DNA from 3 places in the Bordetella tumbae genome. Region 3 is predicted to be linked to each of the others. Evidence: predicted binding sites of a transcription regulator. Region 3 holds the regulator's gene; each other region holds the start of a gene.

Region 1 (10,725 bases), on a different contig from region 3:
GTGTAGGGGCGGGCAGCGAGCCGTTGATTGTCGTCGCCACACCGGGCTTGCCCGTGAAGTTCACCGGAGATTCGGCCACCACCAGGTCGAATTCGTTGCCACGTAAAATCGGCGCTGCACCAAAATTCGTCTTGGCTCCCTGGGCCATCGCCTGCATTGCCGGAACCGACAAGCTGGCTAGTACGCCGCCTGCCGCCAATCCCTGCACAAAGCGCCGGCGGCTCCGGCCAAAGGGAGGCAAGATAAATGGTGATTGAGGTGGCATAGAGAGATTTCCTCAGAGGATCAATGAAAAGCGTCGGCACAGATCCCTGCGGGCATGGAATCGCTTGTTTTGACGTGTAGCAGGCAGAATACGGATCCGCCACTTTCCGTTAAATGACCCGCGCATTACATTTATGTAATGTTCCAGTAATGTTGATGGCAGGTGGCGGTAGGTAAATTGCAGGGCAATGGTCTACTCGGAATCGCATGCTGATGCTTTACGGGGGACATACAGGAATACCAAGAGGTGCGCGATGAAATTGCTTGTGGTCGAAGACGAAAACAAGACCGCAGACTACGTTAGGCAGGGCCTCACCGAGGCGGGGTTTGTGGTGGACTTGGCTCGCAACGGGCTCGATGGCCAGCATATGGCGATGAACGAAGCCTATGACCTGATTGTGTTGGATGTCATGCTTCCCGACATGGACGGTTGGCGTATTGTTCAGTCGCTGCGAGATGCCGGTGAACGAGTGCCGGTGTTGTTTCTCACGGCACGCGGCAGCGTGGAGGATCGTGTCAAAGGCCTGGAACTGGGGGCTGATGACTATCTGATCAAACCCTTTGCTTTTTCAGAGCTGCTGGCTCGTGTACGCACGCTCTTGCGGCGCGGAAATGCTTCCGCCCATCCGGACCGTATCGAAGTCGCAGATCTGGTTCTCGATCTGCCACGCAGGCGCGCAACGCGCCAAGGAGTGCGGATCAATCTCACCAACAAAGAGTTTTCCTTGCTTGAGTTATTGGCAAGACGAAAAGGCGAAGTGCTGCCGCGCTCTCTCATCACATCCCAGATATGGGATATGAATTTCGATAGCGATACCAATGTGATCGACGTTGCCATACGCCGGCTTCGCGCAAAAATAGACGATGCGTTCGAGCCCAAGCTCATTCATACCGTGCGAGGAATGGGCTATATGCTGGATACTCCCGATGAGCAGTAAACAAGCAGGCAGTCGTCGGCCCGCTTCACTTGCATTGCGCGTAACCTTGCTTGTGGGTATCGCAACGACATTGGTATTTCTCTCATTCAACTGGGTTGTCTTGCGTGCGCTGCATATGCATTTCTCGGAGCAGGACGCGGGGGAACTGGATGCGGTGGCAAAAGCGGTCGTCAACACCCTGCAAACGGGGAGTCGTGACGACGCTTCGCTAACGCAGCGGCTGAGTGCGATCGCCGTCGGGCACCATGGGGTGTTCTATGGCGTGTTCGACAATGCGGGCCAGACTGTTTATGCCAGTCCCGGCCCTGATCTTTCTGCCATCTCCCCGCCCAGCAAGGCATCCCGATTCGATCCTGATAGCTTGTCAGTGTGGGATGAGGGCGGTAAATCGTATCGCGGTGGGGCATTCTGGGCCGAGGCTGTCGACCTTGGTGAGTCCGCGCCCCGAGTCGTCGTGGCGATGGATATCGATTTCCACGTTCATTTCCTGGATTCGTTCAAGCAGATGCAACGCTGGGCAACGGGCATCGTGCTCCTGATATCGATCGTCGTTGCTTGGTTAGCCGTCCAGTGGGGGCATCGTCCGATCCGCAAGATCACTCGAGAGATTCGGGCCATTCGTTCTTCGCAGCTCGACGTCAGGCTGCATCCCGCCGATGTTCCGATGGAACTGGCTGAGCTGGCCACATCGTTCAACGACATGATCGGCCGCCTCGAAGACAGCTTTTCCAGGCTATCGCATTTTTCTGGGGATATTGCGCACGAGCTGAGAACCCCTGTCACGAATCTGGTGACTCAGACAGAGGTAGCGCTGCGCCAGGCTCGCTCCTCTGACGAATACCGGGAAATCCTCTACTCGAATCTCGAAGAGTTTGATCGCATGGGCCGCATGATCGGCGACATGCTGTTTCTGGCTCAAACGGAAAATGATCCCGGGAATTTACATCGCTCGGATATTGATCTGGCTGAGCTGATCCGAGGATTGTTCGACTACTTTGAAGCACTCGCAGAGGATGCGGGTATTGTGCTTCGATTAGAGGGCGAGGCCCAACCGGTGCGCGCAGATAAGGAGATGATCTTGCGTGCGCTGAGCAATCTTCTGTCCAATGCGATCCGCTATACGCCTCGTGGTTCGTCGGTCACCGTCAGCTTGGCGCAGGACGAGCGGTCGACGCGAATCAGGGTGGAAAATCCCGGCCGCAAAATTCCCGAGCAGTATCTGCCCAAGTTGTTCGATCGCTTTTTCCGAGCCGATCCTGCACGTCAACGGAACTCCGCCGGTGCGGGGTTGGGGCTGGCCATCGTAAAGTCCATCGCGCAAGCGCACGGCGGTGCCGTGTCCGTCACATCGGACGACATAGCGACGAAGTTTGATTTAACGTTGCCTCGCATTGCGTAAAAAGGCCCCTACGCTGCACCTACGGCTTGCTGTCGCTCCGGCGAAAAAAACACCCTCGGAGCATAAACCCCGAGGGTGTTGATTCGGCATATCCCCGGCGTGCCGGGGATACTTCGCGACAATGGCGTGGACTTAGAAGTCCATGCCACCCATGCCGCCCATGCCACCAGGCATTGCGGGAGCAGCGGGCTTGTCTTCAGCCAGTTCGACCACAGCGGCTTCAGCCGTCAACAGCAGGCTGGCAACCGAAGCGGCGTTTTGCAGCGCGGTGCGGGTCACCTTGGTGGGATCCAACACGCCTTGCTCGACCAGGTCGGTGTACTCGCCGGTTGCAGCGTTGTAGCCGTAGTTGCCCTTGCCGCCCAGAACCTTGTCCACCACCACGCTGGCTTCTTCGCCGGCGTTGGTAACGATGGTACGCAGGGGTTCTTCGACAGCACGCAGGATCAGCTTGATACCAGCGTTTTGGTCGGGCGTATCGCCTTGCAGGCCAGCGATGGCTTGCTTGGCACGCAGCAGAGCTACGCCGCCGCCAGCAACCACGCCTTCTTCCACAGCAGCGCGGGTAGCGTGCAGGGCATCTTCGACGCGGGCTTTCTTTTCTTTCATTTCGACTTCGGTGGCAGCACCGACGCGGATCACAGCAACACCGCCGGCCAGCTTGGCCACGCGTTCTTGCAGTTTTTCACGGTCGTAGTCCGAGGTCGCTTCTTCGATTTGCACGCGGATTTGCTTCACGCGGGCTTCGATCGACTTGCTGTCGCCAGCGCCGTCGATAACCGTCGTGTTTTCCTTGGCAACTTCGATGCGCTTGGCTTGACCCAGGTCTTCCAGGGTAGCCTTTTCCAGCGACATGCCGGTTTCTTCGGAGATCACAACGCCGCCGGTCAGGATGGCGAGGTCTTCCAACATGGCTTTGCGACGATCGCCGAAGCCAGGAGCCTTGACGGCGGTGGTCTTCAGGATGCCACGGATGTTGTTCACAACCAGGGTCGCCAGGGCTTCGCCTTCGACGTCTTCGGCGATGATCAGCAGAGGACGGCTCGACTTGGCAACTTGTTCCAGCACGGGCAGCAGATCACGGATGTTGCTGATTTTCTTGTCGAAAATCAGAACGTACGGATCGTCCAGAGCGGCAACTTGCTTCTCGGGGTTGTTGATGAAGTAGGGCGACAGGTAGCCGCGATCGAATTGCATACCTTCGACCACGTCCAGCTCGTTTTCCAGCGACTTGCCGTCTTCGACGGTGATGACGCCTTCCTTGCCGACCTTGTCCATCGCGTCAGCGATGATCTGGCCGATCGACGAGTCGCTGTTGGCCGAGATCGAGCCAACTTGAGCGATTTCCTTGCTGGTGGTGACCGGCTTCGATTGCTTGGCCAATTCAGCCACGGCAGCAGCCACAGCCTTGTCGATACCGCGCTTGAGGTCGATGGGGTTGAAACCAGCGGCAACGTACTTCAGGCCTTCTTGAACGATGGCTTGAGCCAGCACGGTGGCGGTGGTGGTGCCGTCGCCGGCGTTGTCCGAGGTCTTCGAAGCAACGTCTTTAACGAGTTGAGCGCCGATGTTTTCGAACTTGTCTTTCAGTTCGATTTCCTTGGCAACCGACACGCCGTCTTTGGTGACGGTCGGGGCGCCGAACGAGCGCTCGAGCACAACGTTACGGCCCTTGGGGCCCAGGGTGGTTTTGACAGCGTTGGCGAGAACATTCACGCCACGAACGATGCGCACGCGCGCGTCATCGCCGAACAGGACTTGCTTGGCAGCCATTGTGAGCTTCCTTCGAAATTTTGTTCAGGTAATTACTGGATCACGGCGAGGATTTCTTCCTCGCGGATGACGAGCAGTTCTTCGCCGTCGACTTTCACCGACTGGCCGGCGTACTTGCCGAACAGAACCTTGTCACCAGCCTTCAGATCGACCGGCAGCACTTTGCCGTCTTCGGTCTTCTTGCCCGGGCCAACGGCCACGACTTCGCCTTGATCCGGCTTTTCAGCGGCGCTATCAGGGATAACGATGCCCGAGGCAGTCTTGCGCTCGTTGTCCAGGCGTTTGACGATCACGCGATCGTGCAGGGGACGCAGGGCCATGAGGAACTCCTGTTTCTAAATATAGAAGGTGAAAAAAATCGGGTTTCAGGCCGGGAAGCAGTGTTAGCACTCACCGGCAGCGAGTGCTAATTATAGGGATGATGGCGAGAGGTTCAAGGGGGGGAAGGGGTGTTGTTACATTTTTGGTGGGAGATTTCACGCAACTTTCGCCAAATCCAGAAGTGGCTTGGACGAAACATTCGTTCAGGTGCAGAAACCTATCGAGCGTTGAGCACATGCTCCAGCGTGTCTATGATGGGCTGATATATATGAATAACCAACAATATCGGCCTCTTCATAGCGTCCCCACCGCCATGCTGATCATCGGGGCCGCATTCTTGGGCAGCACGCTCGCGACGCCTTTTTATCTGCCGTACCAGCAAACTTTCGGATTCAGCGAATTCACCCTGACGCAGATCTATGCAATCTATGTGCTGGGCAATATGGTGGCGCTGCTGTTTCTGGGGCGCCTGTCCGACAGCCTGGGCCGAAAACCCATCCTGATGGCCGCATTGCTGCTTGCCTGCCTGTCCACCTTGCTGTTCATTTTCGCGGCTGGCACGATTTGGTTGTTCGCAGCCCGACTGGTCAGCGGGCTGGCGGTAGGCCTGGCGTCCAGCACGGGCACAGCCTGGCTGGTCGATATAGACGCTGAGCACCACACCGAGCATGCTACCGTGCGGGCGGCGGGGGCGAACTTCGCCGGATCTGCTATCGGGCCGCTGGCGGGCGGTGTGCTGTATCAGTACGCGTTCGCGCCCATGCAATTGGCATGGGTCTGCTATCTTGCCGCACTCGCTGGTGTGCTGATATTGCTGTATCGCGTGCCGGCGGGCCGGCCGACAGCATCTGGCCGGCCGGACCTGTGGCCGCGCATCGCGGTACCGCGGCGCCTGCGCCGATACTTCATCACGCCGGCCCTGACAGCCTTCTGCGTGTTCGCCTTCATTGGTTACTACCTGGCCTTATTGCCCAGTATCGTGCAGGTAATTCTGCCGTCCGGCGGTGGCCTGGCGACCGGCGCCATCATGTTCGTGCTATTCATGGGAGGGCTGGGTGCACTGCTGGCTGAGCGTCGCTTTCCTTGCGATCGTAGTATGCGCATCGGCCTGATATTGCTGGTGCCGGCGCTGTGCACATTCTATCTGGCACAGCGCGAGGCGTCGCTCTGGTTGCTAATTCTGGGTACGCTGCTCACGGCCGCGGCATCGGGTATGGGGTTCGGCGGAAGCCTGCGCGTTGTCGGCCAAATCAGCCCGTCCAGCCATCGTGCGTCGATTTCCTCCGCATACTATCTCGCTTGTTTCGTCGGCGCGTCCATTCCGGTATTAGGCATCGGCCTGGCGGCAGTACTGTGGGGTTTGTCTGCTGCCAGCTTGATCTTCACGGTAGTGACTTCCTTGCTGGTGGCGGCCGCGCTCATCACCCGTAGAAGCCGGTCCTAAAGCAGATGAAGCCGTGCCTGCCCGACTTCATCTGTTCTGAACAGGGGCAGGTCAACGTCAGCGCTCGGCATTCTAGCGGGCATTGCGCGGTTCAAACGCGCGGACTTCCTTAACCTTGTTCGCCTCATCCAGCAGCACGACCGTCGGGAGATGTGTCGTCGCGAGCTGCTCGTCTACTGGGCTGTATGTGCAAATGATCAAGTGGTCACCGACCTGTGCTCTGCGCGCCGCAGCGCCGTTCAGAGAGATCGCGCCGCTGCCGGCGGGCGCCTCGATGATATAGGTGTCAAAGCGCTCGCCATTGGTGACGTTGTAAATCTCGATGCGCTCGAACTCCAACATACCGGCGGTCTTCAGCAATGTCGCGTCAATGCCGCATGAGCCTTCATAGTTTAGATCGGCCTCGGTAACGGTGGCTCTGTGCAGCTTGGCGCGAAGCATTATTCGTTGCATGAAGATTCTCGAAAATAAATTTTGGACAAAAGGACAGGGAATGGGACGCAAGCATTTGCGTCTCGGCCTCGGCAATCAACGCACATTTGTCTTTCGCTGGCGAAGATCAGCTCGTGGCGGGGAATTGTATCCATGACGCTCAGAAAATCCCATCGCTCCCGAGCTCGGGGGCATGTTGAGCGGTAAAGCGACTTCACCTGCCTTAAACACCTCTTCATGAAAACTGGATACGGATGAACGATTGAACTACCTATAATCCGAGAATGAATCATTTCATTTAAATGGCGATGTGTGGTGAAAGCATCCCTTATTTATCGATGAAAATCACAGATAACGTTTCACATTAAGGCAAAATAATGAGCGCAGCACCTTTGCACATCGATGGACTGCCACCGACCGGGCAACTGATCAATGGCCGATGGCTGGATGGCGGCCCCAGCTTTACCGTCGAGGACAAGTTCAGCGGCCGTCCTATTGCCCAGGTCGCCTCGGCGACGCGTGAACAAGTGGCCGAAGCCGTCCGCGTCACGCGAGCCGCCGTTGATGGCGGTCCGCCTCCGCCGCATGACCGCGCCCAGGTATTGCGCCGCGCTGCCGGGCTGGTTGAGTCCTTCCGTCAGCGTCTGGTCGACGTGATGGTGGCCGAGGCCGGCTTCACTATCGTCGATGCCAATGGCGAAATCGATCGTGCGATCGTCACGCTGAGTCTGTCTGCCGATGAGGCTTTGCGTCTGGTAGGCGAAGTCATTCCGTTCGGTGCCAGCCCGGGCGCACATCGCCGGATGGGTTTCACGCAGCGATTCCCCATTGGGGTCGTCTGTGCCATTACGCCTTTTAACGCGCCGCTCAATACGGTGCTGCACAAGGTCGCGCCCGCGTATGCGGCAGGCAACTCAGTCGTACTCAAGCCGTCGGCCTTTACGCCGCTGACCAGTGCGTTGCTGGCTCAGCTGCTTTTGGAAGCCGGAATGCCACCTGCTTTTCTTGCCGTCGTGCAAGGGGAGGGGGATACGGTCGGCACGTGGCTGCTCGAGGAACAGGACATTGCTTTCTACACCTTTACGGGCAGTACGAGAGTGGGGCGCATTATTCAACAGGCGGCAGGCCTGCGACGTACCCAGATGGAGCTGGGTAGTATCGCCAGCACGATCGTCTGCTCTGACGCAGACCTGGACCGCGCGATACCCAAGATCGCCAACGCGGGACTACGCAAGGCCGGACAAGTCTGCACCTCTGTGCAGCGGCTATACGTGCAGCGGGATATCGCCGAAGAGGTCGGCCAGCGTCTCGCGGCATTCGCTGCCACGCTCAAAGCCGGCGATCCGCGCGACCCGGATACCAAAGTCGGGCCGCTGATCAGCGAACAGTCTGCCATCCGTGCCGAAAGCTGGCTGCGCGAAGCAGAGCAAGGCGGAGCCAAACTGCTGTGCGGCGGGCAACGCGAACGCTCGGTCATCACACCTGCGGTCGTGACGCATGCTCCCGATGGCGGCCGAGTCTGGTGCCAGGAAGCGTTCGCGCCATTGCTGGCCCTGCGGCCTTTCGATGATTTCGAAGAAGCGATACGCGACGCCAACTCGACGCCGTTTGGCTTGTCGGCCGGCGTGTTTACGCAAGACATTGATCGTGCTTTGCGTGCGGCTTCGACCTTGCGTTTCGGGACTGTACAGATTAATGAAACCTCAAGCGCCCGTTCTGACGTGATGCCTTTTGGCGGAGTCAAGGACAGCGGCTTCGGCAAAGAAGGCCCCGCTCACGCGATTCGCGAAATGACCGAAGAACGGCTGGTCGTTTTCAATCCATGAGGCGCTCTGCAAAAGAATCATGAAAAAAGAAAAATTCATCCGGAGTGAGACATGCGATGCGCGACGCCGCCTCCTGTTGGGAGCGGCCGTCGCAACGGCTAGTGCTGCCTTCCCCTTGGGACGGGCCGGTGCTAGTGGTGGCGCCTTTCCCTCCAAACCGATTGTCCTAATCGTTCCATTTGCGCCGGGTGGCCCCACCGATGTGCTGGCACGCGTCATCGCCGAGGGAATGGCCAAGGACCTGGGGCAGCCCATCATCGTCGAGAATACTCCTGGCGCTGGCGGCACCGTGGGCAATGCCCGCGCAGCACGCATGGCCGGCGACGGATATACGCTGCTCATTGGCAACGTAGGTACGCTGGCGGCCAACACGACTCTGTATAAAAAACTTCCGTACGACATCCTCAAGGACTTCATTGCCTTGGGCTCTGTCGGCGATGCCCCCCAAGTCTTGTCGGCGCGAAAAGATTTGCCGGTCTCTGGTCTGGACGAGTTTGCGGCCTACGCCCGCGATCACGCCAAGGAGATGAACTTCGGCGCAGCCGGTGTGGGTTCAGGTTCGTTTCTGGGAGGGATCCTCTTGAACGAGCGGCTGGGCCTGAAAATAACTGCGGTCAACTACCGCGGTGCCGGTCAGGCGCTCAATGATGTGATCGCTGGCCATCTGGACTACCTGGTGGACAGCAGCACAACCTCGGTCGGCTATGTGAAGTCCAACATGGTGCGCGGTGTCGCCGTGCTGAGGCCGCAGCGAATTGCCGCGCTGCCCGACGTGCCGGCTGCTGGCGAGTCGGCATTCGCCGACCTGCACTACGACATCTGGAACATGCTTCTGGTGCCTCAGGGTACACCGGCGCCTGTCGTTGAGCGCCTGAATCAGGCGCTACGCAATTCCGTGGCTGCGCCCGCTACCCGCGAGCGCCTATCCGGCTCCGGTATCGAAGTGCCCAACTCACACAGCCAGACGCCGGAAGGTGCGGCCGAATTGCTCGCCAGCGAAGTACAGCGCTGGACTCCCATTCTGACCAAACTCAACATCACCGTTGATTGACAACAATACAGGAGACACAATGCGTCAACTCAGTTCACGTGCCGCGGCTACGCTCGCCACCTGTGCAATGTTCCTCATGCCGGGTACGGCGGCTCAGGCAGCCGAGTGGCCCCAACAGCCCATCACCTTGGTTGCGCCGTTTACCCCGGGCGGCACGACCGATATCGTCGCACGTGCGGTAGCGATGCAGTTGCAACAGCAACTGGGCCAAACCGTGATCGTCGAAAACAAGCCTGGCGCAGGCGGCACCCTGGGAGCGGGCATCGTCGCTCGAGCCAAGCCTGACGGCTATACCTTGTTGCTCGCCAATGTCGGCCACACAGCAGCCAGTGCGCTGTACAAGAATCTGCCGTATGACTTCGAACGCGACATGACGCAAATCACGACAGTGGCCGATGTGCCCAATGTCCTGGTCGTCGCGAAAAGCTCGTCAGTCAACCGTGTCCGCGAACTGCTGGACTATGCCAAAGCACATCCCAAGGAAATCGACTACGGCTCGGCCGGCATTGGCACCACACAGCATCTCTCGGCGGAACTGCTAAAGAAACAGACGGGTATGCAAGCCCTGCATATACCGTTCAAAGGCGCTGCGCCCATGATGACGGATCTCATTGGCGGCCGTCTCACCTTTGCCCTCGATTCAGCAGCTTCGGCGGCGGCGCAGATCAACGGCGGGGGCGTCAAGCCCCTAGCGGTGACCAGCCTGGAAAGAACGCGGTTCCTGCCCGATGTGCCGACATTGAACGAATCCGGTGTGCCTGGTTATCAGATGTCTACTTGGTACAGCCTGGCTGGACCCAAGGATATGCCGCCTGCCGTCGTCCAACGCATATGGCAAGCCGTCAAGGCCAGCATGGAAGACCCTGTCATGCGCAAGACGCTCGAAGGCATGGCCGCAAACCCTGGCGGCATGGACCCGGCCGAATTCCAGAAATTCGTCCACGAGGAAACAGTACGTTGGACCAATCTGGCCAAAGACTGGGATAGCAACGACTAAGCGCTCACAGCAAGACAACACACAAAAAGGTTCAGCATGGCAGTCTCCGAAATCAGCACGTTCTTTTGTCCAACCCGCTTGTATATGGGTATCGGATCGCATCGCAAGCTTGGCGATCTGCTGCGAGCACAGGGTTGCAAACGACTGTTCGTCGTCATCGACGGCGCGCTATTGTCCGGCGAGTTCTATACCAACATCCGCACGATGCTGGATGATTTAGGTGTCGCCATCGCGAGCTATTCGGAGATTGAGCCGGACCCCAGCGCGATTACTGTAGAGC
Region 2 (10,725 bases), on a different contig from region 3:
GTCGTGATCGTGCGCACGTACCAAAGCGCGCCGAAAAAACCTGCAAAGAACATGACCTCGGAAAAGATGAACCAGCTCATGCCCCAGCGATACGACAGGTCGATGCGCTTGCTGTTCATTCCCGTCTCGGACTCGTGTATCGCGTCGCCGAACCAGAAATACAACACGACTATCAGACTAAGCAGCCCGGCCAGGACCAGCCACTTTCCCCAACTGACATCGTTGACCCAGGCAGCCGCGCCTATCCCCGTTGCCAGCAAAGCCACAGCGCTGCGCACGGGATGAGCAGAATCCGCCGGTACGTAGTAGTACGGTGCCTCTTTTCCTTGAACCGAGTGGCTTGCACTCATGGTCTTCTCCTTAGCTCAAACTAGCCACGGCCCATCGCACGATAGCGACTAGCACCAATACAAAAATCACGCCTGCCAACAGCCCGGCCACAATCAGATGCACGGGATTCAGTTTGCCCGCATCCTCTTGGTAGCCTGCCCCGCGCCGCACACCGAACATGCCCCACAACACCGCTTTCAGCGTCTGCAGGAAATTCAGCTTGCGTCGCGAGGCATCCCGGATGTCGTGTGTCATGGTTACCTACTTGACGGCTACGCCGCCCAGCGTCGCCGAGCCCCGAAAGAAGGTCCAGGCAAAGATGGCAAGCACCAGCGCCAGCAAAATCAACCCGACAATCCGGTTACGGCGACGTTGTTGTGGAGTCATGACAACCTGCGAATCGATTTACTTGACCTCGGGCGGCGTTTCAAAGGTGTGGAACGGCGCCGGCGACGGCACGGTCCATTCCAGGCCTTCGGCGCCTTCCCAGGGTTTGGCGGCAGCAACCTCGCCTTTGCCACGGTAGCAACGCAGGATGACGTACAGGAACAGCAATTGCGACAGGCCGAACCAGAATGCGCCGATGGTCGCGATCTGGTGGAACGTCGTGAACTGCGCCGCATAGTCCGCATAGCGGCGCGGCATGCCGGCCAGACCCAGGAAGTGCATCGGGAAGAACGTCACGTTGAACGAAATCAGCGTCGACCAGAAATGCCATTTGCCGAGCTTTTCGTTGTACATGCGGCCCGTCCACTTGGGCACCCAGTAATAGGCGCCTGCAAACAGAGCGAACAACGAGCCCGCCACCAGCACGTAATGGAAATGCGCCACCACGTAATAGGTATCGTGCACCTGGATATCGATGGGCGCGACCGACAGGATCAGACCCGTAAAACCGCCCATGGTGAACACGAAGATAAAGCCCACCGCGAACAGCATCGGGGTTTCAAAGGTCATCGAGCCGCGCCACATGGTCGCGATCCAGTTGAAGACCTTTACCCCGGTCGGGATGGAAATCAACATGGTGGCGTACATGAAATACAACTGGCCCGTGACAGGCATGCCGGTCGTAAACATGTGGTGAGCCCACACGATGAATGACAGCACCGCGATCGCCGAGGTCGCATACACCATGGAGGCATAGCCGAACAGCTTTTTGCGGGCAAAGGCGGGCACGATGGCCGACACGATGCCGAACGCCGGCAAGATCATGATGTAGACCTCGGGATGCCCGAAGAACCAGAACACGTGCTGATAAAGCACCGGGTCACCCCCCGCGGCCGCATTGAAAAAGCCAGTGCCGAAATGGCGATCCGTCAGCACCATGGTGATAGCGGCTGCCAGCACAGGCATCACGGCAATCAGCAGGAACGCGGTGATCAGCCAGGTCCAGCAGAACATGGGCATTTTCATCAGCGTCATGCCCGGCGCACGCATGTTCAGGATCGTGACGATGACGTTGATCGCGCCCATGATGGACGACGCACCCATGATGTGCACGGCAAAAATAGCCAGATCCATGCCAGGGCCCATCTGAGCCGACAGCGGGGCATACAGCGTCCAGCCGGCGGCCGTCGCGCCGCCCGGGACAAAGAACGATGTCGTCAGCATGATGGCCGCCACCGGCAGCAACCAGAAACTGAAGTTGTTCATGCGGGCAAAAGCCATGTCGGACGCGCCGATCTGCATCGGAATCATCCAGTTTGCAAAGCCCACGAATGACGGCATGATCGCGCCGAACACCATGATCAGACCGTGCATGGTGGTGAACTGATTGAACAGCTCAGGCTGAAAGAACTGCAGCCCGGGCTCAAAGAGTTCGGTACGCAGCAACAGCGCCAGCGTGCCTCCCTCCAGCAGCATGACAAACGAGAAGATGAGATACATCGTCCCGATGTCTTTGTGGTTGGTCGCAAATAGCCAGCGGCGCCATCCCGTGGGGATCGCGTGGTGATGGTCATCGTGGCCGTGGTCGTGGCCCTGTCCGTGGCCTGGCGACACGTGGTCTACAGTGACGCTGCTCATGATCGACTCCTTCCTGCTATGTGCCGGCCTCGTTTGACGGGGCCGGTCGTGTCTCGTAACGGGTGCGACTACAACAAGGGCCGGGGCTGGCGACTAGCGCTTTGCCACCGAATCCTTGGGCTGTACCACGGGGTCTTGGCCCTTGCCCGCGTTGCTCCAGGCATGGCGCGTATAGGTAATGACGGCGGCGATTTCAACGTCGTTCAGTTGGCCGGCAAAGGCCGCCATCGCCGTACCGGGACGGCCGTGCAACACCGTCTGCAATTGCGCGTCCTTGGGACCTAGCACGGTCTTGTCGCCGTCAAGTGCAGGGAATGAACCTGGCACCCCCTTGCCGTTGGCCTGGTGACAGGCCACACAGTTGGCGCCAAAGACTTTCTCGCCGCGGGCAATGAGCTCTTCTTTGGTCCATTCCTTGTTGGGATCATCGGCGTTGGCAGCCAGTTTCTTTTTCTGGTCTTCGGCCCAGGCCTCGTACTCGGCCTGAGGCAGAACCTCGACCACGATAGGCATGAAGGCGTGATCCTTGCCACAGAGTTCTGCGCACTGGCCCCGGTAAATGCCAGGTTTTTGTGCACGGAACCAGGTGTCGCGCAGGAATCCGGGAATGGCATCCTGTTTGACGCCAAAGTCGGGAATCATCCAGGAATGGATGACATCGCCCGCCGTCAGGACGATGCGGACTTTTCTGTCAACCGGCACCACCAGGTGGTTGTCGGTCTCCATCAAATAGTACTGGCCCTTGGGCTCGCGACCCTCGATCTGGGCGCGGGGCGTGGACAATGTCGCCAGGAACTTGACGCCGGCGGCGGGGCCATCGAGGTACTCGTAGCCCCATTTCCACTGATAGCCCGTGACCTTGACGGTCAGGTCGGGGCTGGACGTGTCTTTCATGGCGACGACCGTCTTGGTAGCCGGCAGCGCCATGGCAATCACGATGATGAACGGGATGACAGTCCAGGCGACTTCGACGCCCAGATGCTCATGAAAGGTGGACGCTTTATGGCCGCGTGATTTTCGGTGCGCCCAAATGGAGTAGAACATGACGCCAAAGACGCCAATGAAAATCACACCACAGATTATCAGCAGCAGCCAATGGAGCCACATGACATCCTGTGCTATCTGAGTAACGCCTTCGTGCAGATTCAGCTGATCAACTTTTGGGCCGCCGGGCATGTCTTGTACCTGCGCACCAACGGCACAGCTAAACAGCAATACACAGGCGCCCAGTATCCCTCTCCACCACTTCTTCATGCTTACTCCGAAACATGTCGCGGGCTCTTCCGCGCCCGCTTAGCCGCGAGAGGGCGGAATGCACGCAATTATTTAAGACGGCAGGTGCGAAACAGACTCGAAGTCGGTTTACCCCACTCGAATCACAAAGAACCGCGGAATTATAGCGGACGCACCACCGCCGATGTTATCCAGCGCTCTAGCATCATACACAACTGTGCGCGATCGGCCCGTCCGCGGCACGCGCGGTGCACTAAAATCCCCTCATGTTGACGACCTCTTTTCATGACGAACCGGCCCATATGGCCGCGCTGTACACGCAATTCAAGCAACGTGTACAAGAGCCGCCCCCCGAGTTGGCCCGGCCACTGTACATCGCCAACCAGTGTTGCGGCTGGGCGACGCATGCCGCCTGTGATGCGCTCAGACAATTGGCGCACGTGCGGGTAGAAACCGATGCGCTGCGTATCGGTGCGGGCTTATCCGTCGGCCCCGAACTGAACGGCTTGCTGGCCCACGTTGCGCAAACGCTGCGCGAGGCGGACTGCCTGCGCGGCTGGCGCGACGAGTTGATGGATGTCATCGGCCCCGAGGGATGCCTGGGCATCATCGAGCGAGCGGCAATGCGTCCGCTCGGGTTGTTGACGCGCGCGGTACACCTGAATGCCTGGACCCCTGATGGCCGGTTGTGGGTGGCGCGACGCGCCCTCAGCAAATCCACGGATCCCGGCATGTGGGACACATTGGTGGGCGGCCTGGTCAGCACCGAAGAAGATCTGGAACAAGGATTGTTGCGAGAGTGCGCAGAGGAGGCCGGTCTCGCGCCCGCGTCCCTGACAACACGCACGCCGCTGCGCACGATACTGCGCGTGCAGCGGCGTTTGCCGGAGGGGTATCAGGTCGAGGACCTGTTGACCAGCACCTGCGTCCTGCCGGTTGGCACACAACCGGCGAACCAGGATGGTGAAGTCATGGAAATCGCCCAAATCACGGTTGCCGATGCCGTGCGTCAGATCGCCGATGGTGAATTCACCGTCGAAGCGGCACTGGTGATCCTCGAAGACGTCACGCAGCGCCGCGCTCACGGCGAAATCTGACGCTCAGGCCTCTGGTGCAGCGGCAGGGGGCGACGGCGGTGTTGGCCGCGCCTCGTCCACGGGCCCAGCCCCAGGCGCGGGTTTCGACGATGGGGCCTCCTCGGATACCGCTGTAGACGCCGGATTTGACGACGTTGCCGTGGCGGACGCGGAAGGCGTCTCAGGCAGTGGCGCAGTCACCTGAGGCACGGGTGTCGCCGAGGGCGACGTCGTCCCAGTCTGGGAAAACTGCCGCCAGACTTCGATGGCGCGCAAGCGCTGTTTGGCCACGACCTGGACTCTTTCGCGCAGATTCACGTCCCGCGCCAAGAGGGCCTCGAAATCGCGCAACGACAACATCAGCAGCTTGCTGTAGCCCAACGAATACACATCGGGTGTGATTTGCTGCTCGCCCAATAGCGCCAGCTCGCCAAAGAACTCACCACTGCCCAACTCGATCGCCGTACCGTCAGGCAACTGTACGGCCACCGCACCAGAGGCCACAAAACACATTTCCAGACCATGCCGGCCACGCGTCAAGACAGGCTGATCGGGCAAGGCCAGACGCGGTTTCAGAAGCCGGCTGATGGCACGTAATGAATCCGCACTCAAACCCTCGAACAAGGGCACCCGAGTAATCAATTCCGCAGCGCCGAGCTCCATATCCAAGGGGGGATGTTTATCGATGTGACGCCAACGGCTCTTCAGTTGGTTCATCAAATCGGCATAGACCTCGCCGCTGATGAGGAATTGTTCCAACATGTCGTGATAGCGGATGCGCTCGAGCTCGCGCGCCGTGCGGCCCAAATAACTTTCTTGCAGCCACAAAGCATATGAAGGGTATTGCAGGTTGAGAGCCTGCAATGCATGGGCAATCAGATCCAGGCGCCGCTGATGTACCGCCACGATCTGTTGAGCGGCTGTCTCACCCAATAACGGTGCGATCTGTTCTCGCGAAAAGACAATCAGCCGCTGAGCCACGGATTGCTTAGTCAACAGGCTAGCAAAACGCTGCCCCAATTCATAGGCCAGCCAGCTTTGAAAGCCGAATGTGTAATGCATGCGCAGAGACAGGCGAAATGCTCGCGAATAACGCACGTCCGCCACAATGCCGCGTTCGAAGCCCTCCAAGCCTCCCGAGCGTATAGCATCCTCCAGGCGCTCGGACCGGGCCAGCAAGGATTCCGCCATGCGCCAATCCACAATCTGCGCTTTCAGAATATCAAAGAACATTTCCTGCTCGCGCTGTGCCAGGATGACCAACCCCACCGCAACGCGTTGCTCGTCGGTCATCTGACTCACCTGACCATCGTGCACGCTGGCCAGGCTCGCATCGAACACCGCGTGAATACGATCACGGGCCTCGGGGCTGATATGGTCTGTTTTGGCGATGTCATCAGACTTGTCCTGCAGACTCTCGAGTGCGACGACCAGTGCTTGATTGCGGATCGTGCGTTCGACCATCGACAGCTGGTTCAACCCCAGCATGCGAATCAACGGACGCAAGGTCATGCCATTAACAAACAAGGTCGACAGCACGAAGCCCGTCGTGACGACTGCGATAAAGTGCCGCGCGTCCTCGGGCACTGCCGCCTGCTCTGTCACGGCCAGCGCCAAAGCCAATGATACGGCGCCTCGCAGGCCTCCCCACATCATGACAAGCTTGTAAGGCGTACTGACTTTCGTCCCCAGCGGCGTCAATCCGAGCAGCGGCAATAGGCCGAACACGACGATGCCGCGTGCCAGCAGCGTCACCACAAAGACGACCACGACCAGCAGCAACTCTTGCAGATCGGTCGCGGCCATCAGCTTGGGGACCAGCATCGCGGCAAAAATAAAGATCAGCGAATTCGCCCAAAACCCGAACTGCTCCCAGGAACTGGCCAGATGCTCGAACGTCACGGGCGACATGCGGGTCCGTCCCGTCGAGCCCACAACCAGCCCCGCAATCACGGTGGCGACCACACCCGAGACGCCCAGATAATGCTCGGAAATGAAAAAAGACAGATAGGCCAACGTCAGCGTCAGCGTGATCTCGGCGGTCGGGAACCCGCGCAACCAGGCAAATAGAAAACATGCCCCACGGCCCATGACATAGCCCGCCAACCCGCCGCCGACAAAGTGCACGATGAAGTCAGTGAATATGCCGCTGACTGACAGCGTACCTGTGCCCCCCAGCACCGCGAGCAGCACGGAATACAGCGCGATCGACGCGGCATCGTTGAACAGGCTTTCGCCCTCGACGAGCGTAGTCAACCGCTTGGGCGCCCCCACCTCGCGAAATATCCCCACCACGGCCACCGGATCCGTCGTGGCCACGATAGCCCCCAGCAGCAGGCAAGCCACCAGCCCGTATGACGACACGGCATTGACGGCAAAACCGACCACGACGGTACACACCACCACCGCCACGATGGCCATCATCAAAATAGGACCGATATCGTCCATCAAGCGACGCACGTTCATGGCCAGGGCGGTTTCGAACAACAGCACAGGCAGGAACACCATCAAAAAGGTTTCGGACGAAATCTCGAAACGCTCGATCGTGTCGAACAGATCCCCCAGCACGGGGGGAGCCCAACCATGCAAGTGCAGCCCGATACCCAACAAGCAGCCCACAATGGCCAATAGGACCGAATAGGGCAGCTTGACGCGGCCGGCCAAGGGCGGCATGAAGCACACCAATGTGAGTAGGCCGGATAAACCGAAAACAATAAAACCTATATCCATGAAGGGTGCACAAGCCGCAAACGTATCAGACAGAGAACAAGGATAGCTTTTTTTACGGCCTTCCTGCGGACGTGCTGCTGCCGCGCACGTTTCGTTACGGGTCTTGCTTATTCAAATGGTCCGGTGGGGCGCTTTTTGGGTATGGTACTGAGCTTTATTGGATATTCAGGAGGCCTCTTGCCGGCTTCGACTTCCAGCGCGGGCCGCGCCGACGCCCCCACACTGCTGGTACAGCTGACGGATTTACATCTGATGGCCGAACCAGAAAGCGTCATGTGCCAGGTCAACACCGATGCCAGTTTACGCGCGGTGATGGATCTGGTTCGCGCCAACGGACACCGCCCCGACCTATTGCTGGCGACCGGAGATCTGTCGCAGGACGGCTCTGTGCAGGCCTATCAACGCCTGCGCGAGCTGCTGGAGCAGACGGACTGGCCGGTGCGCTGCCTGCCGGGCAATCATGACGATGTGCACGCCCTGCGTGAAACCATGGGACTCTGGGCCCAGCCCGTCACGGACATCGGCGCCTGGCGCATCATTTTGCTGGACTCCACGGTACCTGGCTCGAACGCGGGCCATATCAGTGATGAGCAGTTCGATCTGCTGGAACAAGCATCGGCGTTGGCGGGAGATCGGCACATACTCGTGGCGTTGCACCATAACCCGGTACAGATGGACAGCAGTTTTCCTGACCAGATGATGGTCGACAATGCCCAAACGCTGTTTCAGCGTCTGGCCAACCTGCCGCGCGCACGCGTGCTGTTGTGGGGCCATGTCCATCAGGCATTTGACCGGCGCCGCCATCACATGCGCCTGCTAGCCACCCCCTCGACGTGCTTTCAGTTCAGCATTCGTGACGGCCAGCATGTGCTGGACGATTCCCCGCCGGGGTACCGATGGCTCAAGCTGTATCGGGATGGATCGCTGGCGACCGGGGTGCGCCGCCTGAGTGACGCCGCCTGGCTGCAGGCAAAAAAATAGGGCACCGATATGCGAGGTGCCCTGCAAGCATCCGTTTCATAGGGGAGGGGAAGAGGAGAAGCCGAAACGGATGCAAGACTACACGCCGGGATGCGGCAATTGCGGTCTACAGGTATTTAGTCTCTGGCGCGTCGAATAAGTTTCCTGCGGCAGGGGTCTACCGCGGCAGAAAATTGAATCAAAATGTGTCTATTATAAAAATTATGCTGCAACAATAAGCCGGCGCCAAAACGCGAAAGCCCCGGCATCGCGATGCCGGGGCTTTCTGCACCACAAAATCGACTGTCAGGCTGCAGCCAAGGCGCCACGCATTTTCTTTAGCGCAGCGGATTCGATTTGGCGAATGCGCTCTGCAGAAACGCCGAACTCTTGGGCGAGCTCTTGCAGCGTGGTTCCGCCCTCATCTTGCAACCAGCGCGCCTCAATGATGCGGCGCGAGCGTGCGTCCAGGGCTTGCAAGGCGTTCGCCAAGCCTTGGCCTTGCAGATCATCGTGTTCGCGGCGATCAAGCACGCGGGTCGGCTCTGCATGGCCCTCGTCGGACAAATACGAGATAGGCGCATAGGCCTCGTCCTCGTCATCCTGCTTTTCCAGCGATAGATCGCGACCTGACAGGCGGATCTCCATTTCGCTGACGTCTTCGCGACGCACGTTCAGTTCCTGAGCAATGCGATCGACCTGCTCGGGGTCGAGCGTATGGCCATCAGGACGCATGCTGCGCAGATTGAAGAAGAGCTTGCGCTGCGCCTTGGTGGTGGCCACCTTGACCATGCGCCAATTACGGATGATGAACTCGTGAATTTCAGCCTTGATCCAGTGCACGGCGAACGATACCAAACGCACGCCGCGTTCCGGGTCAAAGCGCTTGACGGCCTTCATCAGGCCGACGTTGCCTTCCTGGATGAGGTCGGCATGGGGCAAGCCATAGCCTAGATACTGACGCGCCACGGATACCACCAGACGCAGGTGCGACAGCACCAGCTCGCGGGCGGCCGTGAGATCGTCCTGGTCGCGCAAACGACGGCCGAGCTCAGTTTCGCGCTCGGCGGTCAGCACCGGCAGATGGTTGACGGCCGAGATGTAGGCTTCGATCGTACCTAGTGAACCTGGATTGGCAACGGCCAACGCCAGGGCGTTGCCGGACAGGGCCAACGAGCTACTGGGTTGCTTCATGGTTGCGTCCTCCAAGGGGGAAATTGACAGGGGCATCAGTTGATATTAGCACTCTATCTATACGAGTGCTAATTCGACTGCCGCAGTGCATCAAAGTTCCATGCGAGTCACGCCTTTCGGGTCATACAACACGGCGGCATGCCGGTGTCATACCGTTCTCCGGCCTATCGGCAGCAGGGCGGTCAGAATTACAGGCAAAAGGAGGGCTCGTCGCGCGCCCCCGCAACCGGCCCTAGGTCAAAGGTCTGGCCGGCCAGCGGGTAATCTTCGCGCGCCGGTGACGACATGCCTTCCCACGCCGACGTCACATACAGGCGGCCAGCCCCGAATGCCGGGCAGGTAGGCTGCGGTGAAGGCAAATCTCGGCGCGCGAGGCAAGTCCCCGCTACGTCATAATGGCCGACCCAACCCGCACCCCAATGCGCAATCCAGAGTGCGCCGTCCGCGTCGGTCACGGCACCATCCGGATACAGCCCTGCCGCGGCGAAATCCATGAACACCTGTGGGTCGTTCATCGGCCAGCCCTCAGGATCCAGTTGCCACTGCCACACCCGCTGAATCGCCGTGTCTGCAAAATACGCAAGACTGCGATCCGGCGCAAAGCATATCGCATTGGGTATCGTCAGCCCGGCCCTCAGGCGTACCAATCGGCCCCGAAAAAAGCGGTAAAGGGCCCCAGCGCCAGACTGGGCCTGCTTGCCCATGGTGCCGATCCAAAAACCACCCCATGGGTCGGCACGGCCGTCGTTGGAGCGTGTCGTGGCGTCGTGTGCTTCGATTTCCGCCACGCGGACACGCTGCCGGCTATCCAGATCAAAGCACCACAGACCCGTCTCGGAGGCCAGCAGCAGCCGATCGGCATCGATCCATGCAGCGGCCGAATGCCGTTCGGGAAGCTCGGCCTGGTAGATACCATCCGCTCCCCGCCCCAACAAACGATTGTCCAGAATGTCGAACCAGAACAGCATTTCGCGCCGGGGATGCCAGAGTGCGCCCTCGCCGAGATGACAAGGACGGCTGTCGAAAACCGTGCTCATGCCGAGAGCCCTGTAACGGCGGATGCGTGGGCAGAGGACGACAGATCGAACGGCGGAATCACCGTACGTTTGCCGAGGCTGAGCGCGTCGGCCACATGCACCATAGGCATCAGGTCGACCTCGGATTCGCCGTTGGCCAC
Region 3 (10,725 bases):
TCCAGCAGGTCTCGCTGCGCGTCGGGGCGCATCAGGCTTTGATGCGCATGTTGCCCATGGATATCCACCAGGCTGTCGCCAAGCTCACGTAATTGCGTCAATGTGGCCGGCATGCCGTTGATATAGCCGCGGCTGCGGCCTTGTGCATCGACGACGCGGCGCAACGCGAGTTCGTCTCCGTTATCCAGGTCGCGCTCTGTCAGCCAACTGCGCAGTGCCGCTGACGTATCGAACATGGCCGTGATATCTGCGCGAGCGGCTCCCTCGCGCAGGACGCTCGCGTCGGCACGCCCGCCCAGCGCCAGTGCCAGAGCATCGATCAAAATGGATTTTCCGGCGCCTGTTTCGCCCGAAAAAACGGTAAAACCCGAGCCGAAATGAATCTCGGCCTGTTCGACGATGACAAAATCGCGAATATGCAGGGTGCGCAACATAAGTGATAGTCGGTACGGTTATTCCACGCTGTCAGATGCCTGAGGCATCAAATTCCAATGCAGCTTGCGACGCAGGGTCGAAAAGAAGCTGTAGCCCTCGGGGTGCACAAAACGGATCGTATGCGGCGCACGTTGCACGGAAATGCGATCGCCCGGCTGCAGATCAGACCATGTCTGCATGTCGAAATGCACGCTCGCGCCGGTTTCGACGCGGCCAATGGCTGTCAACGTCATGCTGAGTACCCCGGTGCCCGGGATGACGATCGGACGGTTGGACAGGGTCTGCGGCGCCACAGGGACCAGCACCATGGCATCGAGGCCCGGATGCAAAATCGGACCGTTGGCAGACAACGCATAGGCCGTGGATCCCGTTGGCGTGGCGATGATGAGGCCGTCGGCCCGCTGCGCATACATGAAGGCCCCGTCCACTTCGACGCGGACTTCGATCATGCCGCCGCGTCCGGCGCGGTTGAGCACCACATCGTTCAGGGCAGGCGCGGTGTACATCAATTGATCACCGCGCCAGACACAGCCCTCCAGGAGCATGCGGTCTTCGGCGCGATAATTGCCCTCGATGATGCGGGCCAGGGCGTTTTGCGATTCCTGTACGGGGATGTCGGTGATGAAACCGAGCCGGCCATGGTTGATGCCCACGATCGACAAGCCAAACGGGGCGAGCGTACGCGCGGCGCCCAGCACGGTGCCGTCGCCGCCCATGACGACGGCCAAGGACGCGGTTTCGCCGATTTCTTTCAGGGTGGCCACGGGATAATCGCGCAGGCCTGTGTTCTGCGCAGTGTCGGCGTCGATCAATACTTGCCGGCCGGCTTTGATCAGCATTTCTGCCAGGGTGCGCAGCGGCGCGTCCAGACCCGTATCCTGGTGTCTGCCAATCAGGGCAACAATGGGAAAATGCATGGCGAAAAGGACCGATAATCAATAGGAACGGCACATTGGCCGGGTCGATTCGCCGATTATATGGGGCGGCTTATCCGGCTGCAGGACAAAAATCGCCCATTTCTGAAAGTTTCCCTACAATAGCCCTCATGGATGATCGCGCCCGCGCATTACTTAAAGCCCTGATAGAACGTCACATTGCCGATGGACAACCGGTAGGGTCGCGCACGCTATCCAAGGTCTTTGATCTGTCTCCTGCCACGATACGCAATGTCATGGCGGATCTCGAGGACCTGGGGCTCATACACAGCCCGCATACGTCCGCAGGCCGCGTGCCTACGCCGCGGGGCTATCGCATGTTCGTCGACTCGTTGCTGGCCGTGCAGCCGTACGAGTTCCAACCACAGCAATTCGGCGAGGCTGCCTTGACGGCCACAGAGCCTTCGCGGGCGGTCAACGCAGCGGCGGCGCTGTTGTCCAATCTGACGCAGTTCGCGGGTGTGGTGTTGACGCCCAAGCGCGCACAGGTATTTCGTCAAATTGAATTCATTCGCTTGTCGGGTAAACGGGTGTTGCTCATCATCGTCACGCCCGACGGCGATGTCCAGAACCGGATCTTGACCGTTCAACGCGACTATTCCGAGGCCGAGCTCCTCGAGGCCGGGAATTTCTTCAACGTGCATTTCGCAGGCAAATCCTTCGATGCGGTGCGTCGTACGTTGACGACCGAGTTGGCGCAATTGCGTGATGACATTTCGCGCCTGATGCAGGCCGCGGTCGAGGCCGGGGCCGAGGCGGCCGAGGATGGTGATGATGTAATCATCTCGGGCGAGCGCAAGCTGCTCGACGTGACCGACATCGCGTCCGATATGGATCGCCTGCGCAAAATGTTCTCCTTGTTCGAGAAGAAAACCGATTTGCTGCAATTGCTGGATACTTCCAGCCGCGCCCAAGGGGTGCAGATCTATATCGGCGGCGAGTCGCAGTTGCTGCCCATGGAAGAATTATCCGTGATCACGGCTCCCTATGGCGTCGACGGCAGGGTGATCGGTACCTTGGGTGTCATCGGGCCCACTCGCATGGCCTACGAGCGCGTCATTCCGATTGTCGACATCACGGCGCGCCTGCTGTCCAACGCATTCAGCCATAATCATTAAGATTCAGCCGGATCATTGAGCCGGCTCTCCGGCAGCTTGGTTCTTGAGAGGTATTTCGTGTTTCTGCGCTTGTTCAAGTATTTATGGCCTGAGCGTTACCTGCCCGAACCCCCACAGACGGATCCTTTCGATGACAATCCCGCCCCGCGAGAGGCGGGGCCTGTCGGCGTCCTGCTGGTCAATCTTGGAACCCCGGCCAGTCCGACGCCGCGCGATATACGCCGTTATCTGGCGGAGTTTTTGTCCGATCCCCGGGTGATCGAGATTCCGCGTTATTTGTGGCTGCCGATCTTGCATTGCCTGGTGCTGGCCCGGCGCCCGAGCCGTTTGCAACCGCGTTATGCGGGAATCTGGATGGAGGAGGGCTCGCCCTTGATGGTGTACAGCCGCCGTCAGGCCGAGGGTGTGCAGCGTGCGCTGCAGGCACGTGGCAGGCAGGCGCGGGTCGAGCTCGCGATGCGCTATGGCGAACCGTCTATCGAGCAGGCCATCACGCGATTGCGGCAACAGGGTTGCCAGCGTATCTTGACCGTCCCGTTGTACCCGCAGTATGCCGCGAGCACGACGGCGACCGTGGTCGATGCCGTCACGGGGCATGTTGCCAAATTACGGGATCAGCCCGAGCTGCGATTTATCAAGCGTTTCCATCAGGACCCAGGGTACCTGGATGCGTTGGCGCGTCAGATATCGGACTATTGGCAGACAAACGGCCGTCCGCAAAAACTGGTCATGAGCTTTCACGGCTTGCCTCGTTATTCGATCGAATTGGGTGACCCGTATTACCGGGATTGTCTGGAAACGGCGCGTTTGCTGCGCGAACGTCTGTCGTTGACGCCCGATCAGGTCGAGGTGACGTTCCAGAGCCGTTTTGGCGCCGCCCGATGGCTGGAGCCCTATACGGAACCCACACTGAAAGCCCTGGCAGGTCAAGGCGTTACCGAAGTTGACGTGGTGTGCCCGGGTTTCGTCGCCGATTGCCTGGAGACGCTGGAAGAGATCAGCCAGGAATGCCGCGACGCTTTCTTAGAAGCGGGAGGGCGTCAGTTCAGATATATCCCGGCACTGAACGATCATCCCGATTGGATCGAGGGATTGGCCGCCTTGGCCGACAATCACTTACAAGGTTGGGCCCCTCGAACGACCGCAGGTCGTACACTAGAATAGAACTTGAGGGCTCCGCCGGCGCTGCGCCAGCGGGGTATGAGTGAACGGCAGCTTTCAGGGGATCGCGAATGAGCACATCCAATAAACCTGGGACGCAGGCGCCACCCCGGCCCGAATCTCCCGCCAAACAGGACGAGCGCGTCGAAGGCGAACTCGACAAGGCGCTCGATGAGTCTTTTCCCGCGAGTGACCCTGCGGCCACCGTCGCGCCGAGCGCGGATGCTCAGGACGGCGAGGAAGCCGCGCTGGACGAGGCGCTGGAAGAAAGCTTTCCTGCCAGTGATCCGCCCGCACCCGCCCAGCCACGGGAAAAGTAGCCCTATCTGTCGCATGGCCTCTTGAAATAGCCTGTAAGGCCCCCATTATTGGGGCCTACGCTATTGTTTTTTTGGAGGATCCCCCATGACGGCATCTCAAGAGCCTGTCGATCAAGCCCCCGAGTCCGAAGACCAAGGCGCTGCCGCGCCCGTCACTATCGAATCGCTGCAGGCCGAAATTGCCGCGTTGCGTGCCGAGCTCGAGGCCGCCCAGGCCACCGTCACTGGACAGCAAGACCAATTGCTGCGTACCCACGCCGAGGCCGAAAACGTCCGACGTCGTGCCCAAGAAGACGTGTCCAAGGCACGCAAGTTCGGTATTGAGTCCTTTGCCGAAAGCCTGGTTCCCGTCAAAGACAGCCTCGAAGCTGCGCTTGCCCAGGCAGATCAGACTCTGGAAGCCCTGCGCGAGGGTGTCGAAGTGACGCTCAAGCAGCTGAGCGGCGCATTCGAGCGCAATCTGCTCAAAGAAATCGCCCCAGTGCAGGGTGACAAGTTCGACCCGCACCTGCATCAGGCTATTTCCTCTGTGCCGGCCCAGCAGCCCGCCAATACGATCGTGCAGACGCTGCAAAAGGGCTACGTGATTGCTGACCGTACCCTGCGCCCGGCCTTGGTGATCGTTTCTGCAGGCTGATCGGCTCGCGACCATGTCTGGCTCCACTTCGTTCGATCCGTCTCAGGTTTTTCAGGTGTTCGCCATGCGTGCCGTCGGCACCGCCGATATTGATCAGGCGGTGATCGAGGCGCCGGGCGATGACTTGCGATGCGTATTCTTGTGGGGCCAGGATTGTTACAACTGCAATTTGTTCAAGCAGGCCGCGTTATTGCATCAACGAGCCTTGCTGGATCTGGGATTGAGCTGGTTTCAGGCTGACGTCTACGCCGACGAGGCATTAGGGCGGCGATTTGCGTTGCACGGTGTGCCGACTTTTGTGTTTTATCGCGGCGGCAAGCGCCTGGGGCGTATTACCAGTTGGCCCGGGCTGCCGCAGTTTGTGGCCGCCGTCAGCCGCCTGCAGGACGCAGTGTCCACCGGCGAGCAGAAAAGCACGCCAGGGTCTTGAAAAACCCCATTGGCAGCCCCAGTTAGGTTGAGACTGAGTTTTTTTCCCAATTTTCTGTATTTACGAAATCAATATTCAAGGTATTCCCACCATGAGCAAAATCATCGGCATCGACTTGGGCACGACCAACAGCTGCGTGGCTGTCATGGACGGTAACCAGGTCAAAATCATCGAAAACGCCGAAGGTGCCCGCACGACTCCTTCCATCATCGCCTACATGGACGATGGTGAAACCCTGGTCGGCGCGCCCGCCAAGCGTCAAGCGGTGACCAACCCCACCAACACGCTGTACGCCGTCAAGCGCCTGATCGGCCGCAAGTTCGACGAAAAAGCTGTCCAGAAAGACATCGACCTGATGCCCTACAGCATCGTCAAGGCCGACAACGGCGACGCCTGGGTCGAAGTGCGCGGCAAGAAAATCGCGCCTCCCCAAGTCTCCGCCGACGTGCTGCGCAAAATGAAGAAAACCGCCGAGGACTATCTGGGCGAAGAAGTCACCGAAGCCGTGATCACGGTGCCGGCCTACTTCAATGACAGCCAACGTCAGGCGACCAAGGACGCCGGCCGTATCGCGGGCCTGGAAGTCAAGCGCATCATCAACGAGCCCACCGCTGCCGCGTTGGCGTTCGGCCTGGACAAGTCCGAAAAGGGCGATCGCAAGATCGCGGTGTATGACTTGGGCGGTGGTACGTTCGACGTGTCCATCATCGAAATCGCGGACGTGGACGGTGAAAAGCAGTTCGAGGTTCTGTCGACCAACGGCGACACCTTCCTGGGTGGCGAGGACTTCGATCAGCGCATCATCGACTACATCATCGGCGAATTCAAGAAAGAGCAAGGCGTGGACCTGTCCAAGGACGTCCTGGCCCTGCAACGCCTGAAAGAAGCCGCTGAAAAAGCCAAAATCGAGCTGTCGTCCAGCCAACAGACCGAAATCAACCTGCCGTACATCACGGCCGATGCTTCCGGTCCCAAGCACTTGAACCTGAAGATCACGCGCGCCAAGCTGGAAGCCCTGGTCGAGGAACTGATCGATCGCACGATCGAGCCCTGCCGTGTGGCCATCAAGGACGCTGGCGTCAAGGTTTCCGAAATCGACGACGTGATCCTGGTCGGCGGTATGACCCGTATGCCCAAGGTGCAGGAAAAGGTCAAAGAGTTCTTTGGCAAGGACCCGCGCAAGGACATCAACCCCGACGAAGCCGTGGCTGCTGGTGCCGCGATTCAGGGTTCGGTGTTGTCGGGCGACCGCAAGGACGTGCTGCTCCTGGACGTGACGCCTCTGTCGCTGGGTATCGAAACCCTGGGCGGCGTGATGACCAAGATGATCCAGAAGAACACCACGATCCCGACACGTTTCTCGCAAACGTTCTCGACCGCTGACGACAATCAGCCGGCCGTGACGATCAAGGTGTTCCAAGGCGAGCGCGAAATCGCTGCGGGCAACAAGAGCCTGGGTGAGTTCAACCTCGAGGGTATTCCGCCCGCGCCGCGCGGTCTGCCGCAAATCGAAGTCACGTTCGACATCGACGCCAACGGCATTCTGCACGTGTCTGCAAAGGACAAAGGCACCGGCAAGGAAAACAAGATCACCATCAAGGCCAACTCTGGTTTGTCCGAGGACGAAATCCAGCGCATGGTCAAGGATGCCGAGGCGAATGCCGAGGAAGATCACCGCATTGCCGAGCTGGCTCAGACTCGCAACCAAGCCGATGCGTTGGTGCACGCCACCCGCAAATCGCTGACCGAGTATGGCGACAAGCTCGAGGCCTCTGAAAAAGAGTCCATCGAAGCCGCCATCAAGGAAGTCGAGGATGTGCTCAAGGACGGCGACAAGGCTGCGATCGACGCCAAGGTTGAGGCGCTGTCGACGGCTTCGCAGAAACTCGGCGAAAAGATGTACGCCGATATGCAAGCTGCTCAGGCCGCCCAGCAGGCTGACGGCGCAGAAGCCAAGCCGGCTGACGACAACGTGGTCGACGCTGACTTCAAAGAAGTCAAGCGCGATCAATAAGTCGGGCAATAACGGCCGTCTATGACGCCTGATCTCGCCCGGTACCCGGATTTTCCGGTTACCGGGCGGATTCGTTCTGTATCACCGAGGTTATAGCTCGTTTTTGAGCTTATTCAATATGGCAAAACGCGATTACTACGAAGCTTTAGGCGTGGCAAAAAACGCCACGGACGACGAGCTGAAAAAGGCCTACCGCAAGCTGGCCATGAAATACCATCCGGACCGTAATCCGGACAGCAAAGACGCCGAAGAAAAGTTCAAGGAAATCAAGGAAGCCTACGAAGTCCTGGGCGACGAACAAAAGCGTGCGGCTTACGACCGTTATGGGCATGCGGGCGTTGACCCCAATGCCGCGGGCATGGGCGGCGCAGGCATGGGCGGTGGTTTCGCCGATGCCTTTGGCGACATCTTTGGCGAGATTTTTGGTGGAGCCGGCGGCCGTCGCGGCGGCGGTGGCCCGCAGGTCTATCGGGGCGCCGACCTCAAGTACGGTTTGGAAATCACGCTCGAGCAAGCCGCCCAAGGCTTTGATACCGAAATCCGTGTGCCGAGCTGGGAAAATTGCGATACCTGCCATGGCAGCGGCGCGAAGCCCGGTACCTCGCCCAAGACCTGCCATACTTGCGGCGGCTCAGGGGCCGTGCGGATGCAGCAAGGCTTTTTCAGCGTGCAACAGACTTGCCCGACCTGCCACGGCAGCGGCAAAGAAGTCACCGATCCATGCGCTGCATGCGATGGTGTCGGCCGCATTCGCCGGAACAAGACCCTGCAGGTCAAGATCCCGGCCGGTATCGACGATGGCATGCGCATTCGATCGAGCGGCAATGGCGAGCCCGGCATCAACGGCGGACCGTCGGGGGATCTCTACGTCGAGATCCACATCAAGCAGCACAAGATCTTCCAGCGCGACGATGATGATCTGCATTGCGAATTGACCATTCCGTTCACCACGGCGGCATTGGGTGGCGAGCTGCAGGTGCCGACGCTCGGCGGCAAGGCCGAAATCTCGATCCCCGAGGGGACGCAATCGGGCAAGACCTTCCGGCTGCGTGGCAAGGGTATTCGTGGCGTGCGCGCCAGCTATCCGGGTGATCTGTATTGCCACGTGGTTGTTGAAACGCCGGTGCGGCTGAGCGACGAGCAGAAAGCGATTCTGCGCCAGTTCGAGGCCTCGCTTAGCGATGGTGGCGAGCGGCATTCGCCGCAAAGCAAATCCTGGACGGATCGGGTCAAGGAGTTTTTTAGCTGATCCCTGACTGATCCTGGTTCTGTATGAAGAAAGCCCCCTGTCACATCACGTGACAGGGGGCTTTTGCCTTTGCACTGCGCTCCGTACTACTTGCTTCACATCGCTCGGAACGCTTTGCAATTAGCGGGCAACGGGCGGGTAGTCCAGTTCACCGAACGTGTATTGGCCCGTGGCTTTGGCTTCGGCCAGCTCGGCACGTACTTGTTCGCGGGTCTTGCCGGACGTGGCGGAGACTTGAGGGGTAGGCGGGTAGTCTTCTTCGCCAAAACTCACCAGGCCAGCAGCCTTGGCTTGGGCCAGATCGGCTACGACTTGGGCGCGGGTCGGGGCGTTGGGATCGACGCGACCATAAACGCCTTGGAAAGGCACGTTGTTAGGTTCGATATTGGGCGAGGCGGCGTAGGCGCCGGCGCTCAACAGGCTCATCGAAACTAGCAGGGCAGAAGTTAGGGTTTTCATGATAAGACCTCCATTTGTCTGAATTTGGGATGGAATCCGGCGGTCTTCCGTCGTGGTTCGTGTTTGTTTCCCGATGACTTCATTGTCCTCTTGCCAGAACCTGGGATAAACCCGGGTTTGTTGGAAATATTTTTCCATTTTTGTCGGAAATCCAATTGGTTTTAATGATTATCGGTAAAAATGGAATTGATACGTTGGCGTGATGAACAAATAAAAGCCCCGCCACACGGGTGTGACGGGGCTCGGCTTGCTACTACAACCATCAGGACTGCAACTTCAACTACCTACTTCAACTGCGTACAGCACTTTCACTACTTGGTACTGCTACTGCTCGGTACTGCTACATCAACTGCAGGCACTGCTACCGCCACGCCTTGTGAGCGGGCGACGCTTACTGCTTAGCGAACAATGGGATAGTCCAGTTCGCCGAAGGAGTATTGGCCATTGGCCTTGGCTTGAGCCAGCTCGGCAACGACTTGGTCGTGGCTCTTGTTCGAGTGGCTGGCGATTTCTACGGGGTACTCTTCTTCGCCGTAGGTCACCAGGCCAGCGGCCTTGGCTTGGGCCAGATCGGCCACAACTTGGGCGCGGGTCGGAGCGTTGGTATCGACTTGGCCATAAACGCCTTGGAAAGGCACATTGTTAGGTTCGATATTGGGGGAGGCGGCGTAGGCGCCAGCGCTCAACAAGCTCATCGAAACTAGCAGGGCAGAAGTTAGGGTTTTCATGATAAGACCTCCATTTGTCTGTGAATGTGGGATGGAGTCCGGCGGCTTTCCGTCGTGGTCCGTGTTTGTTTCCCGATGACTGAATTGTGCGCTTGTCAGTACCTGGGATAAACCCGGATTTAATGAAAATATTTTTCCATTTTTACGAGTAATCAAATAAATAACGTGGATTTTTGGTGAAAATGGAATTGATATGTTGGCGTGACCAACAAATAAAAGCCCCGTCACGTGCACGTGAGGGGGCTGGGGCGCTGCGCGAAGCTATCGATATGGCGCGTCTGCTAATAAGAAAATGCCGGAATATCAGCTATTTACCGTATCCCCACAGCGTTTTGAGCGTGTCTCGGAGTTTATCGATTAGTGACGACCCAGGAGCAGGCTCGCCGATCTTGGCCTGAGCAGGCCGGGCCGGTGTCGCCGGGTATTCTTGTTCGCCATAGGTCACCAGGCCGGCGGCCTTTGCCTCGGCCAACTCCGCGCGTACTTGTTCACGGGTCTTGCCGGGCGCCGATGAGGTTGCCGGCACGGGATATTCTTGTTCACCGTAAGTCACTTGGCCGGCGGCTTTGGCATCGGCCAGCTCAGCGATGACTTGTTCCCGGCTTTTGCCGGGAACGGATGATGCCTTGGGCATGGGGTAAGGCTGCTCGCCGCGGGGTATCTCGCCTGCCTTGTTCGCTCGGACTGCCTCAGCGTGAACCTCTGCGCGGGTCGGGGCATGGGGGTCGACCCGGCCGTAAACCCCTTGGAAAGGAATATTGTTCGGTTCGATATTGGGCGAGGGCGTTTTGATTTGATTAGGTGAGGGCGTCTCACGGTCGAGGGGCGCCTCGATGTCGGCATCTGCTACGTTGGTTGGGAGTGGCTGGCCTGAGGTTACGGGTCTCATGGGGGATCTCCATTTGTCTTGGACCTTAAAACAATTCAGCGGCTTTTCCATGTCTCGTGCCTCGTGATAACAAGGGCCTCGCCGCTTATCCGAACCTGGAGACGATCAGGCTGGCTGGAAAATATATTCCCATCGCCCATGGTAAGGGATTTCATCGCGCACCTTTGGCTCCGAAATCGGACGCTTGTAGTGCGGAGTTCTTTTGGCGCAGGAGGTCGGTGTGTAAGAGCCCCACCGGGCCTATCGCATTAGCAAAGACAGCTTTAAAAAAATGCTGATGGCCATCTGCCCTCGTTGCATTCCCTCATCATGAGTCCCTGTCGCGTGCCTGGGCGTGGTGCCGGGCCGTT

Evidence for each region. Region 3 encodes HrcA, which represses chaperone genes, less so after heat shock. Its sites were predicted from a motif close to TTAGCACTCNNNNNNNNNGAGTGCTAA; they were not measured.
Region 1: the regulator HrcA is predicted to act here: its motif matches at 4,758-4,784, upstream of groES (co-chaperone GroES).
Region 2: the regulator HrcA is predicted to act here: its motif matches at 9,594-9,620, upstream of rpoH (RNA polymerase sigma factor RpoH).

The regions. Positions count from the first base shown of each region.
Region 1 covers NZ_BAAGVG010000024.1:189,383-200,107, reverse strand. The annotation lists gene ACYVI2_RS26060 (copper resistance system multicopper oxidase) at 1-265, opposite strand, end outside; gene ACYVI2_RS26055 (heavy metal response regulator transcription factor) at 519-1,202, shown strand; gene ACYVI2_RS26050 (Cu(+)/Ag(+) sensor histidine kinase) at 1,192-2,601, shown strand; gene groL (chaperonin GroEL) at 2,734-4,374, opposite strand; gene groES (co-chaperone GroES) at 4,407-4,694, opposite strand; gene ACYVI2_RS26035 (MFS transporter) at 4,964-6,139, shown strand; gene panD (aspartate 1-decarboxylase) at 6,212-6,592, opposite strand; gene ACYVI2_RS26025 (aldehyde dehydrogenase family protein) at 6,949-8,397, shown strand; gene ACYVI2_RS26020 (Bug family tripartite tricarboxylate transporter substrate binding protein) at 8,417-9,448, shown strand; gene ACYVI2_RS26015 (Bug family tripartite tricarboxylate transporter substrate binding protein) at 9,468-10,445, shown strand; gene ACYVI2_RS26010 (iron-containing alcohol dehydrogenase) at 10,482-10,725, shown strand, end outside.
Region 2 covers NZ_BAAGVG010000018.1:219,353-230,077, reverse strand. The annotation lists gene ACYVI2_RS15910 (cytochrome c oxidase subunit 3) at 1-350, opposite strand, end outside; gene ACYVI2_RS15905 (DUF2970 domain-containing protein) at 361-585, opposite strand; gene ACYVI2_RS15900 (cytochrome oxidase small assembly protein) at 592-717, opposite strand; gene ctaD (cytochrome c oxidase subunit I) at 736-2,355, opposite strand; gene coxB (cytochrome c oxidase subunit II) at 2,449-3,609, opposite strand; gene ACYVI2_RS15885 (NUDIX hydrolase) at 3,858-4,685, shown strand; gene ACYVI2_RS15880 (cation:proton antiporter) at 4,689-7,394, opposite strand; gene ACYVI2_RS15875 (phosphodiesterase) at 7,572-8,375, shown strand; gene rpoH (RNA polymerase sigma factor RpoH) at 8,661-9,584, opposite strand; gene ACYVI2_RS15865 (SMP-30/gluconolactonase/LRE family protein) at 9,737-10,585, opposite strand; gene ACYVI2_RS15860 (Gfo/Idh/MocA family protein) at 10,582-10,725, opposite strand, start outside.
Region 3 covers NZ_BAAGVG010000015.1:331,736-342,460, forward strand. The annotation lists gene recN (DNA repair protein RecN) at 1-434, opposite strand, end outside; gene ACYVI2_RS13920 (NAD kinase) at 453-1,352, opposite strand; gene hrcA (heat-inducible transcriptional repressor HrcA) at 1,481-2,488, shown strand; gene hemH (ferrochelatase) at 2,546-3,652, shown strand; gene ACYVI2_RS13935 (hypothetical protein) at 3,721-3,969, shown strand; gene grpE (nucleotide exchange factor GrpE) at 4,055-4,606, shown strand; gene ACYVI2_RS13945 (thioredoxin domain-containing protein) at 4,620-5,036, shown strand; gene dnaK (molecular chaperone DnaK) at 5,128-7,050, shown strand; gene dnaJ (molecular chaperone DnaJ) at 7,169-8,299, shown strand; gene ACYVI2_RS13960 (DUF4148 domain-containing protein) at 8,420-8,758, opposite strand; gene ACYVI2_RS13965 (DUF4148 domain-containing protein) at 9,157-9,486, opposite strand; gene ACYVI2_RS13970 (DUF4148 domain-containing protein) at 9,794-10,375, opposite strand.